DNA from 2 places in the Ensifer sp. LC384 genome. Region 2 is predicted to be linked to the other one. Evidence: riboswitches for the same ligand, from Rfam matches in the RefSeq annotation. Region 2 holds a riboswitch; the other holds the start of a gene.
What was found. A riboswitch is a leader RNA that binds a small molecule or an ion and turns the genes downstream of it on or off. The one in region 2 is predicted to bind S-adenosylmethionine.
Positions count from the first base shown of each region.

Region 1 (7,591 bases), on a different contig from region 2:
CATGCACCGCATCCACCACTCGACCGAGCGCTTAGAGACGGATTCGAACTACGGCTTCAACCTGGCGATCTGGGACCGGCTGTTTTCGACCTATACGGATCGGCCGCGACGGGGCGACGATGGGATCGAAACGGGGCTCACCGCCTATGGCCGAAGCGAGCCGACCAAGCTTCTGTGGTCGTTGCTTCTGCCGTTCCGGCGCAGCTGACTACCGCATAATTCCTTAAATCGGAATCGATTTAGGGATAAATTATGCAGCAAGTTTAAAGTGTTACAGCGTCCTTAGCGCGTCATGTTTGACGCGCGGCGCTGTAAAGCATGCCGCACAAAAGTGCGGAGCGGTTTTGCGACAACGGCATGCATGCTTTAGTAAATACCGTTCGGGAAATAGCGCAGGTAGATCTCGTCCAGCCTACCGCTGCGCGAAAGTGCCAGCAAGGCATGGTCGATCGCCTGCGTCAGCGCCGGCTCAGCCTTGCGGTTCATGATCGTCAGGCCCTCGCCAAGAAAACGCTGTGAGAAATAAGCGCCGTCGATGAGCGAGCAGCAGCCGGCAGCCGCGCTGCCGGACACCCAGAAGGAAAGCTGCATGCCGTCGGAAAAGACCGCCGGCACCTCGCCCTTTTGCAGGGCGGCGAGCATCGCATCGCGATCTGGAAAGACCTTGGCTTCCAGCTTGGGGAAGAAGGCCCTGAACATCACCTCATGCGTGGTGCCGGAAACAACGCCGACCGGCTTGCCCTTTAGGCCCGTGGGATCGGGGACGGCACCGGCCGCCTTGGTGTTGACGGCGAAGCGCGCCGGAAGCCGCATGAAGGGCCGCGAGAAGCCGAAGCGCTGACGCAGCTCCGGGCTGACGGCGATGCCGGCGGCGACCGCCTCCCCCTGCCCCTCTTCCAGTGCCGGCAGCAGCTCGGCATAGGTCACCGCCTGGATCTGGCATTTGGCTTCGATATCGAGTTCGCGGCAGATCTCGCGCACCAGGTCGACATGGAAGCCCGAAAGCTTGCCCGATTGGTCGATGAAGTTGAACGGCGGGAAATCCACCGTGGTCAGGAACCGCAGGCGGGCAAGGCCGGTCAGATCCGGCTTGGCAATGCGCTCGCGCGCGTCGAACAGATTGGGCAGATCCTTGGGCTGGGCGGCGAGCGAGCCCGCCATCAGATACACGCACAGAGCCAGCAGTCGGTGGATTTTCATGGGCAATGGCCAGCACGTCTCTTGGGTGTTGCGGCACGGCCTGTGCGGCCGCAGATGATTCATGGTCGATTGGAAGATTAGCCGGATGGAACCGGGCTGGCTACTGGCTTCGGCGCCCTGCGGTTCGAACCGTCGCCCTCAGGAGCGCCGGCTCAAAACCCGGTGGGCTGACCTCGAAGAAAAAAGTGGAGCGGGTGATCGGGATCGAACCGACGACATCAAGCTTGGGAAGCTGGCGTTCTACCACTGAACTACACCCGCAGCGCTTCGGAAACTTCCTCAACCGCGTGCATCTGTCAAGGACCGTTGCGCCGCGTCGCCGCGCAACGGTCCTTTTTCTGTTACTCCGCGTGGAAATGCTTGGAGAGCTTGAGGCCCTGCGCCTGATAATTGGAACCAAGGCCGAGCCCGTAAAGCCCCTCCGGACGCTCCAGCATGTGCTCATAGACCAACCGGCCGACAATCTGGCCATGCTCCAGGATGAAGGGAACCTCGTGGCTGCGCACTTCGAGCACGGCCCGGCTGCCGCTGCCGCCGGCGGAGGCATGGCCGAAGCCCGGGTCGAAGAAGCCGGCATAATGCACGCGGAATTCGCCGACCAACGGATCGAACGGCGTCATCTCGGCGGCGTAGAGCGGCGGAACATGCACGGCTTCGCGCGAAACGAGAATGTAGAACTCGTCGGGATCGAGGATCAGCTCGTCGCGGCCGCGGCTGTAGAGCGGCTCCCAGAAGTCGAACACGGCGTGCTGCGCCTTCTTGTCGACATCGACGACTGCGGTGTGGTGCTTGCCGCGGTAGCCGATCAGCCCGTCCGGGCCGGTGCCCTTGAGATCGATCGACAGGGCGATCCCGCCGCCGCTGACATTCGGCTTGTCGCTCGCAACCAGCACATCGCTTTCATGCAGCGCCAGCAGTTCCTGTTCGGAGAGAAGCGACTGGCCGGTGCGGAAACGGATCTGCGACAGCCGCGAGCCGCGCCGCACGACGATCGGGAAGGTGCGCGGACTGATTTCGAGATAGAGCGGCCCGCGATATCCCGCCGGGATCTTGTCGAACTCCTGGGCGCGATCGGTGATGACGCGGGTGAAGATGTCGAGGCGGCCGGTGGAGCTTTTCGGGTTCGCCGAAGCCGACATGGTCTCCGGCAGGTCGAGGCTTTCCATCAGCGGCACGATATAGACGCAGCCGGTCTCCAGCACGGCGCCGTCGGAGAGATCGACGACATGCAGCTTCAGCCGGTCGAGCTTGTCGGCAACGAGGTGAGCCGGGCCTGGCATGAAGCTCGCGCGCACGCGAAATGCCTTGGCGCCAAGGCGCAGGTCGAGGCTTGCCGGCTGGATCTGATCTTGATCCAGCGCCTTTTCGCTTTTCAAGCGTCCGGTCGCAAACAGCGCGGCGATCGCGCGGTCGGCCAAAATCCCAGTCTCGCGGCCCATTTCGATCCTCTTTTCAGTTGCGAGACAAAACCAAACTCCAGGAATTGACGCAAGCGCACCCAAGCAGTATTGGAGCTTTATCCCGTGGTGATTTGGCCGGTCGGCTTGCAGCCACGTTAAACAAGTAGCTAAAAAGGCCGGGTATCAAACCGGCCCTTCACGCGGCCGGTTTTTTTTGTTTTTGAAGGTGACCGTCACATGAGCAAAAACTGGCGCCCGGCAACCCAACTCGTCCACGGCGGAACGACCCGCTCCCAGCACGGCGAGACCTCCGAGGCGATCTTCCTCACCCAGGGCTTCGTCTACGAGACGTCCGAGGCCGCGGAAGCGCGCTTCAAGGGCGAGACCGAAGGCTTCATCTATGCCCGTTACGGCAGCCCCACCAACGACATGTTCGAAAAGCGCATGTGCATGCTCGAAGGCGCCGAAGATGCGCGCGCCACGGCATCGGGCATGGCCGCCGTCGCTGCCGCCATTTTATGCCAGCTGAAGGCCGGCGACCACATCGTTGCCGCCCGCGCCCTCTTCGGCTCCTGCCGCTGGGTGGTCGAGACGCTGGCGCCGAAATACGGCATCGAATGCACCCTGGTCGACGGCCGCGATCTCGCCAACTGGGAAAAGGCAATCCAGAAGAACACCAAGGTCTTCTTCCTGGAAAGCCCGACCAACCCGACGCTCGAAGTGATCGACATTGCCGGCGTGTCCAAGCTCGCCAACCAGATTGGCGCCAAGGTGGTGGTCGACAACGTCTTCGCCACGCCGCTCTTCCAGAAGCCGCTGGAGCTCGGCGCACATATCGTCGTCTACTCCGCCACCAAGCATATCGACGGCCAGGGCCGTTGCCTCGGCGGCGTGGTTCTGTCCGACAAGGACTGGATCAACGAGCACCTGCACGACTACTTCCGCCACACCGGCCCGGCGATGTCGCCGTTCAACGCCTGGACGTTGCTGAAGGGCATCGAGACGCTGCCGCTGCGCGTCAAGCAGCAGACCGAGAACGCCCGCCGCGTCGCCGACTTCCTTGCCGAGCAGCCGCAGGTCGCTAAGGTGATCTATCCCGGCCGCAAGGACCACCCGCAGGCCGACATCATCGCCAAGCAGATGACCGGCGGCTCGACCCTCGTCGCCTTCGAACTCAAGGGTGGCAAGGACGCGGCCTTCGCGCTGCAGAACGCGCTTCAGATCGCCCGCATCTCCAACAATCTCGGCGATTCCAAGAGCCTGATCACGCATCCGGCGACGACGACGCACAAGAACCTGACGGACGAAGCCCGCGACGAGCTCGGCATTTCCGCCGGCACCGTGCGCTTCTCCGCCGGCATCGAGGACAGCGACGACATCGTCGAGGACTTCGCCCGCGCGCTGAAGGCCGTCAAGGCCTGACACCAAACAAGTACGGCCGCCCCGTGATCGGTGGCGGCCGCTACGGCGTGTCGCGAAATTGCATCCGCGCAAGAACGATGCGCGACAGCGCCGTATAAAGGCAAACGAGCGCAAACAGCGCCGCCAGCACCGGAAACCACGTCGGGAACAGGCAGAAGGCCAGGAAGACGACAATCGTCTCCGTCGCCTCCGCGAGCCCCGTGGTGAAGTAGAGCGATTTTGATCCCCGCACATCCGTCGTCATCGATCGCTTCTCGGCCATGACGGCATAGGCGAGGAAACTCGATCCATTGACGTAGAACGAGAAGAGCAGCAGCCCGCCGGCAAGGCCATTGCCTTGAGGATCGGCGACGATGAAGCCGAGCGGGATGGCGCCGTAGAAGACGAAATCGAGCACGATGTCGAGGAAACCGCCGAAATCGGTCTTGCGTGTCGCTCGCGCCACCGCGCCGTCAAGACCATCGCAAAGCCGACTGGCAACGATGACGGCGGCCGCTGCAAGATAATATTGCCCGGCAATCAGGAGGGCGGCAACGAGGCCGAGCGCGAGGCCGGTCATCGTGACTGCATTGGCGCTGACACCTCTTCGGGCGAGCGCCGCACCCAGCCGATCCAGCCTCGGACCCAGGCGTTTTCTCACCGCGCCATCAAGCATAGGCCTCGCCTTCCCGCAGCTTGGTCGCGGACGCCTGCAATCCTGCCGTTATTCTTGACGAAACCATATTGCTGTAGAATACCCTGAAAGACTTGAAACAAGGTGTTGCCCATGTATCGCGCGCTCACTCGCGACATAGAAGTTACGGTGGAGCCGTACTATCTGGAAGAGCAATCTGATCCGGATGACAGCCGCTACGTCTGGGGCTACCGCATCGTCATCTCCAACCACTCGGCCGAGACGGTTCGGCTGATGACGCGCTACTGGCACATCACCGACGAGAACGGCCAGGTGGACGAGGTCAGCGGCCCCGGCGTCATCGGCGAGCAGCCGTTGCTGAACCCGGGCGACACCTACGAATACTCCTCCGGATGCCCGCTGGATACGCCCTCGGGCGTGATGTTCGGCCACTACAGCATGGAATCGGAAGGCGGGGAAACCTTCAAAGTGGCCATCCCCGCCTTCTCGCTCGATTCGCCAGGGCTCGTTCGAACCCTGAATTGAGGTGCCTTATACCAACCTGCGCTGATATTGACCTCTTGCGTGGGACCGTGTGCGGTCATCCGGCAAGGCGCATACCGCAGAGCGATGCCTTGGCATCGGTCGAGGATTGCGACGCTGCCGGTGGCCGACACACGGCCCACCCGAAGGGCCGGGCGCTTTTGGCCTCCGGACGGCGTCGATAATCCTCACCGGACCGCTTGGGTCCGGTTGCGGTTTTCTCCTTGCCCGAAACCAAAATCGCTCCGGCGCAAGAGGTCAATATCAGCGCAGGTTGGTATCACTGCTGGCGGACTTCGCCTGCCTCGAAGCGATAGGTGGTCGAGCAGAACTCGCACGTCACCTTGATCAGGCCGTCTTCGATCGTGCTCTCGATATCGTCGGCATGCAGCCCGGTCAGCACCGAACGGATCTTTTCGCGCGAGCAGCTGCAGCGATCATATACCGCCTGCGGCTGGTAAACGCGAACGCCGCGCTCATGGAACAGCCGATAGAGCAGACGTTCCGTACCGACCATGGGGTCGGTCAGCTCGTCGGCATCAATCGTCTCGACCATGACCTTGGCTTCCGCCCAGAGATCATCCTCGTCGAAGAGGTGCTCGTTGTCGTCGCTGTCGCTGTCGCCACCTGAGAGATCCGGCTGCCGCATGCGCTCCGGCGCATCCGGCAGGAACTGCGCGACCATGCCGCCGGCACGCCAGCGATGGCGGGGCTTGCCGTTCTCGTCGCGGTCGAGCAGTTCGGCGACGCCAAGGCGTACCTTGGTCGGGATCTGTTCCGACTGGCGGAAGTAGACGCCGGCGATTTCCTCGAGCGTGGCGCCATCGAGCGCAACGATGCCCTGATAGCGCTGGGTATGGGCGCCCTGATCGATGGTGAACGCGAGAACGCCCTTGCCGAGCAGCTCGTGCGATTGCGTGCGTCCGTCCTTCAGAGCTTCAGCCAACGCTTCCTCATTGAAGCGGGCATAGGCGCGCACCCGATCGGGCGTGGCAAAATCGGCAACCACGAGATCGACCGGACCGTCGCCCTTCGTCTGAACGATAAGCTTGCCTTCGAACTTCAGCGACGTGCCGAGCAACACGGTCAGCACGACGGTCTCGGCAACGAGCCGAGCGACCGGAAGCGGATAGTTGTGGCGCTCAAGGATTGCATCGAGCATCGGGCCGAGCTGAACGGCACGGCCACGCACATCGAGGCCTTCCACCTGGAAGGGCACGACATGGTCGTCACCGGCAAAATCGAATTCGCCAAGTCCTGGTGCCATCTCAGTCATCTGCTGCTCCTTACGTCACCGGAGAAGGCCGCGCAGAGGACATAAACATCCCCCGGCGCGGCCTGCCCGTTACCCTATTTGATCCCGCCAGAAACGGATTTGTCCAGCAGGCATGTGCCGTCTTGCCGGCCACCATGCGCTGCCTGTCGTCAGGTTGCGTCCGTTGTTTCCACCACGGAACGTCCCGCATGCGGCCTAAATCGGGTCGCATGCAGGTAATTTCAATAGGCAGACGCGCCGATCAGACGAGCCCCATGCACCAGGCGATGATCGACTTCTGCGCATGCAGCCTGTTTTCGGCCTCGTCGAACACCACCGACTGCGGGCCGTCGATGACCTCGTCGGTCACCTCCTCACCGCGGTGTGCCGGCAGGCAGTGCATGAACAGCGCGTCCGGCGACGCGTGCTTCATCAACGCTTCGTTGACCTGGAACGGCTGGAAGACATTGTGGCCGCGGGCGCGATGCTCCTGGTTCATGGAGATCCAAGTGTCGGTGACGACGCAATGGGCACCGGCAACGGCCTGTTCGGCCTCGTGGCAAAGCAGGATCTCGCCGCCATTGTTGCGCGCCCAGTTGAGGATCTTGTCATGCGGCTCGGAGCCGAGCGGCACCGCCATGTTCATGCGGTAGCCGAAACGGGCCGAGCCCTCGATCAGCGAGTGAAGCACGTTGTTGCCGTCACCGGTCCAGGCGATGGTCTTGCCCTTCACCGGTCCGCGGTGTTCCTCGAAGGTCATGATGTCGGCCATGATCTGGCAGGGATGGGTGTCGTCGGTCAGGCCGTTGATGACCGGCACCGTTGCGTGTTCGGCCAACTCGAGAAGGCGGCGATGGTCGGTCGTGCGGATCATGATCGCGTCCACATAGCGCGACAGCACCTTGGCGGTGTCGCCGATGGTCTCGGCGCGACCGAGCTGCATCTCGGTGCCCGAGAGAAACAGGGTTTCGCCGCCGAGCTGGCGCATGCCGACATCGAAGGAGACGCGGGTACGGGTGGAGGGCTTTTCGAAGATCATCGCCAGCATCTTGCCGGCGAGCGGCTTCGCGGCGGTTCCAGCCTTGGTCGCCGTCTTTCGCACGCGTGCGTCGTCAATAATCGTGCGCAGATCCGCCGCCGTCATGGCCGAAAGATCGA
Region 1 is NZ_MBST01000013.1:89,045-96,635, forward strand. Features, by position in the region: gene BC363_RS12315 (sterol desaturase family protein) at 1-208, shown strand, start outside; gene BC363_RS12320 (transporter substrate-binding domain-containing protein) at 367-1,200, opposite strand; tRNA gene BC363_RS12325 (tRNA-Gly) at 1,387-1,461, opposite strand; gene BC363_RS12330 (2'-deoxycytidine 5'-triphosphate deaminase) at 1,542-2,639, opposite strand; SAM riboswitch at 2,714-2,792, shown strand; gene BC363_RS12335 (O-succinylhomoserine sulfhydrylase) at 2,838-4,022, shown strand; gene BC363_RS12340 (CDP-alcohol phosphatidyltransferase family protein) at 4,063-4,677, opposite strand; gene apaG (Co2+/Mg2+ efflux protein ApaG) at 4,789-5,181, shown strand; gene BC363_RS12350 (Hsp33 family molecular chaperone) at 5,459-6,454, opposite strand; gene argF (ornithine carbamoyltransferase) at 6,696-7,591, opposite strand, start outside.
Region 1: linked by a shared signal. The riboswitch ahead of BC363_RS12335 (O-succinylhomoserine sulfhydrylase) and the one ahead of metA (homoserine O-succinyltransferase) in region 2 are both predicted to bind S-adenosylmethionine.

Region 2 (7,591 bases):
TCGTCAGCCAGGAGAACCTGGACAAGCTGATGGACGACGCTTCGCGCGGCTCCAACGCCATCCTGTCGATCGACCTGGAAACCCAGGAAATCACCGGCCCGGACGGCGGCTCGGTCAAGTTCGAGATCGATGCCTTCAAACGCCACTGCCTGCTGAACGGCCTCGACGACATCGGCCTGACGCTGGAGAAGGCAACGGCCATCGACAGCTTCGAAAAGTCGACCGCCGCCTCGCGCCCCTGGGCGTGAGCTAAGGGATGACGCGCAAGCTCATCTCCTCCGGTTCGCCCTTCGAGAAGACGGCAGGCTATTCGCGTGCCGTCGCCAAGGGCGACTGGTGCTTCGTTTCCGGCACCACCGGCTACGATTACGCCACCATGACCATGCCGGAAACGGTGGAAGAACAGGCACGCAATTGCCTGAAGACGATCGAGGGCGCGCTGAAAGAGGCGGGCTTCTCGCTCTCGGATGTGGTGCGCAATCACTATTACGTCACCGATGCCAGCTTCGCCGACCGGGTTTTTCCGATCTTCGGCGAAATGTTCGGCGATATCCGCCCGGCCGCCACCATGGTCGTCTGCGATCTCATCCGGCCGGAAATGCTGATCGAGATCGAAGTCACCGCCTTCCGCGGCTGACGTCTGACGGACTGCTGCCGGCGCGGCATTGGCACCTGCCCCGCTTATGCGCTACTGCAGAGGCACGACGTCGGGTTCTTCGCAGAGCCGTTGTCCGCATCGCCACGACCGGAAGAAGCCCATGCAATTCGAAGGCACCGCCGACTATATCGCCGACAAGGACCTGATGATCGCCGTCAACGCTGCGATCCGGCTGGAACGGCCGCTGCTCGTCAAGGGCGAGCCGGGCACCGGCAAGACCGAGCTTGCCCGGCAGGTTGCGGCAGCCCTCGGGCTCGACCTCATCGAATGGAACGTCAAGTCGACGACCAAGGCCCAGCAGGGGCTTTACGAATATGACGCCGTCTCGCGCCTGCGCGACAGCCAGTTCGGCGACGAGCGTGTCAACGACGTCAAGAACTACATCCGCAAGGGCAAGCTCTGGCAGGCGTTCGAGGCCGGGCGGCGGGTGGTGTTGCTGATCGACGAGATCGACAAAGCCGACATCGAGTTTCCGAACGATCTGCTACAGGAGCTCGATCGGATGGAATTCCACGTCTATGAGACCAACGAAACGATCCACGCCCGCCAGCGGCCGATCGTCGTCATCACCTCCAACAACGAGAAGGAACTGCCGGACGCCTTCCTGCGCCGCTGCTTCTTCCACTATATCCGCTTTCCCGACGCCGACACGCTCGCGCGCATCGTCGAGGTGCACTATCCCGGCATCCGCAAGACGCTGCTTTCGGCAGCCCTTGCCGCTTTCTACGATATCCGTCAGGTGCCAGGGCTGAAGAAGAAGCCTTCGACCTCCGAAGCGCTCGACTGGATCCGCCTGCTCGTCGCCGACGAGATCGACCCGGTCGACCTGCGCGCCGATCCCAAAACCATGCTGCCGAAGCTGCACGGCGCGCTTCTCAAGAACGAGCAGGACGTCCACCTCTTCGAGCGCCTGGCCTTCATGGCACGCCGCGACGGATGAGGCCAAACGCCCACAAGGTTCTGATCTACGCCACCTGGCGGGAGCATCTGCTCGTCTTCGACGAGCCGGACTTTCCGGATATCGACCTGCAGGTTCCCGGTGGAACGATGGAACCGGGCGAAAGCCCCGAGGCCGCCGCCCTGCGCGAATTCGCCGAGGAAACCGGGCTGGCGCCACCGACGATCGTCTTGCCGCTTGCAACGCAGGACTACCGCTTCACCAAGAACGGCCGGCAAATCTGCCATCGCCGGCACTATTTCCATGTGAAGCTTGCCGGCGAACAACGGGAAACCTGGCTGCATCTGGAGATGACGCCGTTCAGCGGTGGCCCGCCGATCCGCTTTCGCTTCTTCTGGCTCAGCCAGAGCGAGGCTCGCAACCGGCTTGGATACGGGATGCAGGACGGTCTGGACTTGCTGCAAACCCAAGTTGCCCGTCGCCGCTCGGCGGTCGCTCGCCCCTCACCCTAACCCTCTCCCCGCACGCGGGGAGAGGGGAGCGGCGGCTGCAACCTTTGTCATCTGCTGCAAGCGTGAAGGGGAATAAAGCGGTCGCGGCAGCGGGATGAGGGGCCTTTTAGCCGGCGAATCGTTTTTCATTGACCCCCGCGGCCTTGCCGCGCTATCAAATGAACCGTGGTGATTTGGCCGGCCGGCTTGCAGCCACGTTAAACAAATCGCTAAAGGGCCGAGGAAACGTGGATTTTCCGAGGACCGGTCGCGATCAATCGCCGCCGGTTTTTTTGTATTGATCGAGTGGAAGCCCCATGCCCATCAAGATACCCGATACGCTGCCCGCCTTCGAAACCCTCGCGACCGAGGGCGTGCGGGTGATGACCGAGACCGTGGCGATCCGTCAGGATATCCGCCCGCTCCAGATCGGGCTCCTGAACCTCATGCCGAACAAGATCAAGACCGAGATCCAGATGGCGCGCCTCATCGGCGCCTCGCCGCTGCAGGTCGAGTTGTCGCTGATCCGCATCGGCGCGCACCGGGCAAAAAACACCTCCGAGGAACACCTGCTCGCCTTCTACGAGACCTGGGAAGAGGTGAAGGCCCGCAAGTTCGACGGCTTCATCATCACCGGCGCCCCGGTCGAAACGCTGGAATACGAGGACGTCACCTACTGGGACGAGTTGAAGCGCATCCTCGACTGGACGACGACCAATGTGCATTCGACGCTGAACGTCTGCTGGGGCGCGATGGCGGCGATCTATCATTTCCACGGCGTGCCGAAATATCCGCTGAAGGAGAAAGCCTTCGGCGTCTACCGCCACCAGAACCTGCAGCCCTCCTCCGTCTATCTCAACGGCTTTTCCGACGATTTCGCCGTGCCGGTGTCGCGCTGGACCGAAGTGCGCCGCGCCGACATCGACCGGGTGGCCGACCTGGAAATCCTGATGGAATCGAAAGAGATGGGCGTCTGCCTCGTGCACGAGAAGAAGGGCAAGCGCCTCTACATGTTCAATCACGTGGAGTATGATTCCACATCGCTGTCGGACGAGTATTTCCGGGATGTGGATGCGGGCGCGCCGATCAAGCTGCCGCACGACTACTTCCCGCACAATGATTCGACCCTGCCGCCGCAGAACCGCTGGCGCAGCCACGCGCATCTGTTCTTCGGCAACTGGATCAACGAGATGTACCAGACGACGCCCTACGAGCTGGACATGATCGGCAGGGGAGAACGCTAGGGCTCGGAGGCTCCAATGTTCATCCCCTTCTTCCTCGAATTGAAGGCTGCGAAGATCCCGGTCACGCTCCGGGAATTCCTGTCGTTGATCGAGGGCATGGAGGCGGGCATCGCCAGCTTCGATATCGAGGCGTTCTATTTCCTCGCGCGCACGGCGCTGGTGAAGGACGAGCGCCACATCGACCGCTTCGACGGCGTCTTCCGGCATTGCTTTTCCGGCCTTGAGGCCATCAATCCCTCGGACGAGTTCGAGCAGGCGGCCATTCCCGAGGAATGGCTGCGCAAGCTTGCCGAGAAATATCTGACCGAGGAAGAGAAACGCCTGGTCGAATCCCTTGGCGGCTTCGAGACCCTGATGGAGACCTTGCGCCAGCGGCTGCGCGAACAAGAGGGGCGCCACCAGGGCGGCTCCAAATGGATCGGTACTGCCGGCACCTCCCCCTTCGGCGCCTATGGCTACAATCCCGAAGGTGTCAGGATCGGCCAGGACGGCTCGCGGCACCGCCGCGCGGTCAAGGTCTGGGACCGGCGCGAATTCAGGGATTACGACGACACGATCGAGCTCGGCACGCGCAACATCAAGGTGGCGCTCAAACGCCTGCGGCGCTGGGTGCGCCAGGGTGCTGCCGACGAACTCGACCTTTCCGGTACGATCCGCGCCACCGCCGAGCACGGTTATCTCGATGTCGTGACCCGGCCGGAACGGCGCAACGCCGTCAAGCTCCTGATGTTCTTCGATGTCGGCGGTTCGATGGACGACCATATCCGCATCGTCGAGGAGCTGTTTTCGGCGGCACGCGGCGAATTCCGCCACATGGAGCACTTCTACTTCCACAATTGCGTCTACGAGGGCCTGTGGAAGGACAATCGTCGCCGCCGCGCCGACATCACCCGCACGACGGAGCTGCTGCGCACCTTCGGCAGCGACTACCGCGCGATCTTCGTCGGCGACGCATCGATGAGCCCCTATGAGATCAGCCACCCCGGCGGCTCGGTCGAACATTGGAACGACGAAGCCGGCGGGCTTTGGCTCTCGCGTATCGCCGCCCACTTTCCCCGATCCATCTGGCTCAATCCGGTCCCCGAGCAGCACTGGGGCCATACCCAGTCGATCGGCATGATCAGGAGCCTTCTCGGCGGGTGGATGTTTCCCTTGACGCTCGCCGGACTGCAGGACGCGACAAAACAACTATCGCGCTGAATCTACCGCAGAAAATCTCGATTTCCGGTTGCCGATCCACCTGAAATGACGCAGGTTGCTTGCCGCGAGGACTGCATGTTTCCATAAATCCTAGCCGATTTAAGGATAAAACATGCAGCAACTCAAAGTGTTACAGCGACCTTTGCGCGTCTGCTAGGACGCGCGGCGCTGTAGGGGGGGCCAGGCAATGGACAAGCATGCGGACACGGAAATCTTCGGACACCTGCCATCGGGTGAGCCGGTTCATCGTGTCGTGCTTTCCGGCGGCGGCCTGACCGCTCATATCCTCACCTGGGGAACCGTGATCCAGGACCTGCGGCTGGACGGCCATGAACCGCCGCTGGTGCTCGGCTTTACCGATCTCGAAAGCTATCTCGCCCATTCCCCCTATTTTGGCGCAACGCCCGGCCGCTGCGCCAACCGCATCGGCGACGGTCGCTTCACGCTCGACGGCACGACCTATCAGCTCGAATGCAACGAGAAGGGCGTGACGCATCTGCATGGCGGCAGCGACAATATCGGCAAGCGCAACTGGACGATCATGGACCAGACGCAGGACAGCGTGACGCTTGTCATCACCGACCCGGACGGCCGCGCCGGCTATCCCGGCAACTGCCAGGTCCGCTGTACCTACCAGCTGAAGCCCGGCGGCGTGCTCAGCGTCGTCTACGAGGCGGAGACGGACCGGCCGACGCTCGCCAATGTCTGCCAACACAGCTATTTCAATCTCGATGGCAGCGCGGATGCGCTCGGCCATGACATCATGATCGCCGCCGACCACTATTTGCCGACCGACGAGCGCCAGGTCCCGACAGGAGAAGTCCGACCGGTCGAAGGCACCGCCTTCGATCTCAGGGAAATGACGTCGCTCAAGCGCCAGACCGAGGGCGAACGCATCGCCTACGACCATAATTTCTGCCTCTCGCCGGAGCGCATGGCAAAACACTCGGCCGCCTTTGCGCGCAGCCTCAATTCCGGCGTGACGATGGAAGTGCTGACGACCGAGCCCGGCGTCCAGCTCTATACCGGCTTCAAGCTCGACGTGCCGGTGCCCGGCCTCGAAGGACGTCGCTACGGCGCCTTTGCCGGTTTCTGCCTGGAAACCCAGGTGTGGCCGGATGCCGTCAATCACGAAGGCTTTCCGAACGCGGTTCTGCGCCCCGGCGAAATCCGTCGCCAGGAAACGGACTATGTCTTCATGAAAAGCTGAGAGCCGAGTGCATCGGCGCTCGCCCGCAGACACGCGACGGCTGATGCTCTTCGCCCGGGGCGAATGCATTGGCCGAAGCCAAAAGCATTTACAAATGAAGTGGTTGGGAAAATTGGAGCGGGTGAGGCGATTCGAACGCCCGACCCCAACCTTGGCAAGGTTGTGCTCTACCCCTGAGCTACACCCGCTCATTACCTCGGTCCGGGGGTAGTCGGTGGACCGTGGGTGCCGCGCTGTCTTGCGGCGACGGGCGGTATATGGCCTAAGCGATTTTGGAATGCAACAGGGAAATGACGAGAAATCGAATATTTTTTGGGAGCCTCCCTGGGAAGCCCGCAAATGCCGCGTTTTCGCACCGCTCCGCCGTCTCTGAGATTGCACGGCGCGGCCGTTCTCCCCTAAAGCAGACTGGAAAAAACCGACCGGCAGGAGAATCACCCCGATGAACGAAGCGCAACCGAAGACCGCGGACGAGCTTTTCCGCTTTCTCGACGATCTCGGCATCGAACACAGCACCAAAAAACACGAGCCGGTGTTCACCGTAGCCGAATCGGTGGCACTGCGTGACGAGATCCCCGGCGGCCATACCAAGAACCTGTTCGTGAAGGACAAGAAGGACAACTACTTCCTGCTGACCGTCGAAGAACACGCAACCGTGGATCTGAAGACGGTGCACCAGGTCATCGGCGCGGCAAGCAAGGTTTCCTTCGGCAAGCCGGAGAAGCTGATGGAGTATCTCGGCGTCATCCCGGGAGCGGTGACCGCGCTTGGCGCCATCAACGACATCGGCGGCAACGTCAAGGTGATCATCGACGAGGAATTGATGACGTTCGATGTGATCAACTGCCATCCGCTTTCCAACGACGCGACGACCTCGATCGCCTCGAAGGACCTGTTGCGTTTCATGGAAGCCACGGGACATGAACCGCTTGTCTTGAAAGTGACGGCCTGACATACGATCTTTGGCGCGGATGCAGGAAGCCGGATCACGAGCCGGCGAGGAGAGAAGAATGACGGGCAACGACAATCCCTATGCAGGGTCCTTCGGCAACCAGATGACCGCTTCGGCTTCCTTCGGCGGCCAGCCGGCCGCGGCCGCCGCACCGGGCGGCGACCTGATCAAGGAAACGACGACCGCCAACTTCAGCAAGGACGTGCTGGACGCCTCGCGCCAGCAGCCTGTTCTCGTCGACTTCTGGGCGCCCTGGTGCGGACCGTGCAAGCAACTGACCCCCGTGATCGAAAAGGTCGTGACGGAAGCTGCCGGCCGCGTGAAGCTCGTCAAGATGAACATCGACGACCATCCATCGATCGCCGGCCAGCTCGGCATCCAGTCGATCCCCGCCGTCATCGCCTTTGTCGGCGGACGGCCGGTCGACGGCTTCATGGGTGCCGTGCCTGAAAGCCAGATCAAGCAATTCATCGAAAAGATCGCCGGTCCTGCCGTCGACGACAGCAAGGCCGAAATCGAGGCCGTGCTTGCCGATGCCAAGGCGCTGATCGAGACGGGCGATGCCGAAAACGCCGCCGGCCTCTTCGGCGCCGTGCTGCAGGCAGACCCGGAGAATGCGGTGGCGATTGCCGGCATGGTCGATTGCATGATCACGCTCGGCCAGATCGCCGAAGCGCGCGAAGCGCTTTCGAGCCTGCCGGAGGATCTTGCCAAGGATGCCGGCATCAGTGCGATCGGCAAGAAGCTCGACCAGATCGAGGAAGCCCGCAAGCTCGGCGACCCGACAGCCCTGGAACAGCGCCTGGCGGCGAACCCGGATGACCATGAGGCGCGCATGATGCTCGCCAAGATCCGCAACGTGGAAGGCGACCGCAATGGGGCGGCCGACCACCTGCTGACGATCATGAAGCGCGACCGGGCTTTCGACGATGATGGCG
Region 2 is NZ_MBST01000056.1:141,501-149,091, reverse strand. Features, by position in the region: gene leuD (3-isopropylmalate dehydratase small subunit) at 1-248, shown strand, start outside; gene BC363_RS28285 (RidA family protein) at 257-637, shown strand; gene BC363_RS28280 (MoxR family ATPase) at 759-1,598, shown strand; gene BC363_RS28275 (NUDIX domain-containing protein) at 1,595-2,068, shown strand; SAM riboswitch at 2,224-2,301, shown strand; gene metA (homoserine O-succinyltransferase) at 2,365-3,291, shown strand; gene BC363_RS28265 (VWA domain-containing protein) at 3,307-4,491, shown strand; gene BC363_RS28260 (aldose epimerase family protein) at 4,679-5,701, shown strand; tRNA gene BC363_RS28255 (tRNA-Gly) at 5,815-5,889, opposite strand; gene BC363_RS28250 (prolyl-tRNA synthetase associated domain-containing protein) at 6,144-6,653, shown strand; gene trxA (thioredoxin) at 6,712-7,591, shown strand, end outside.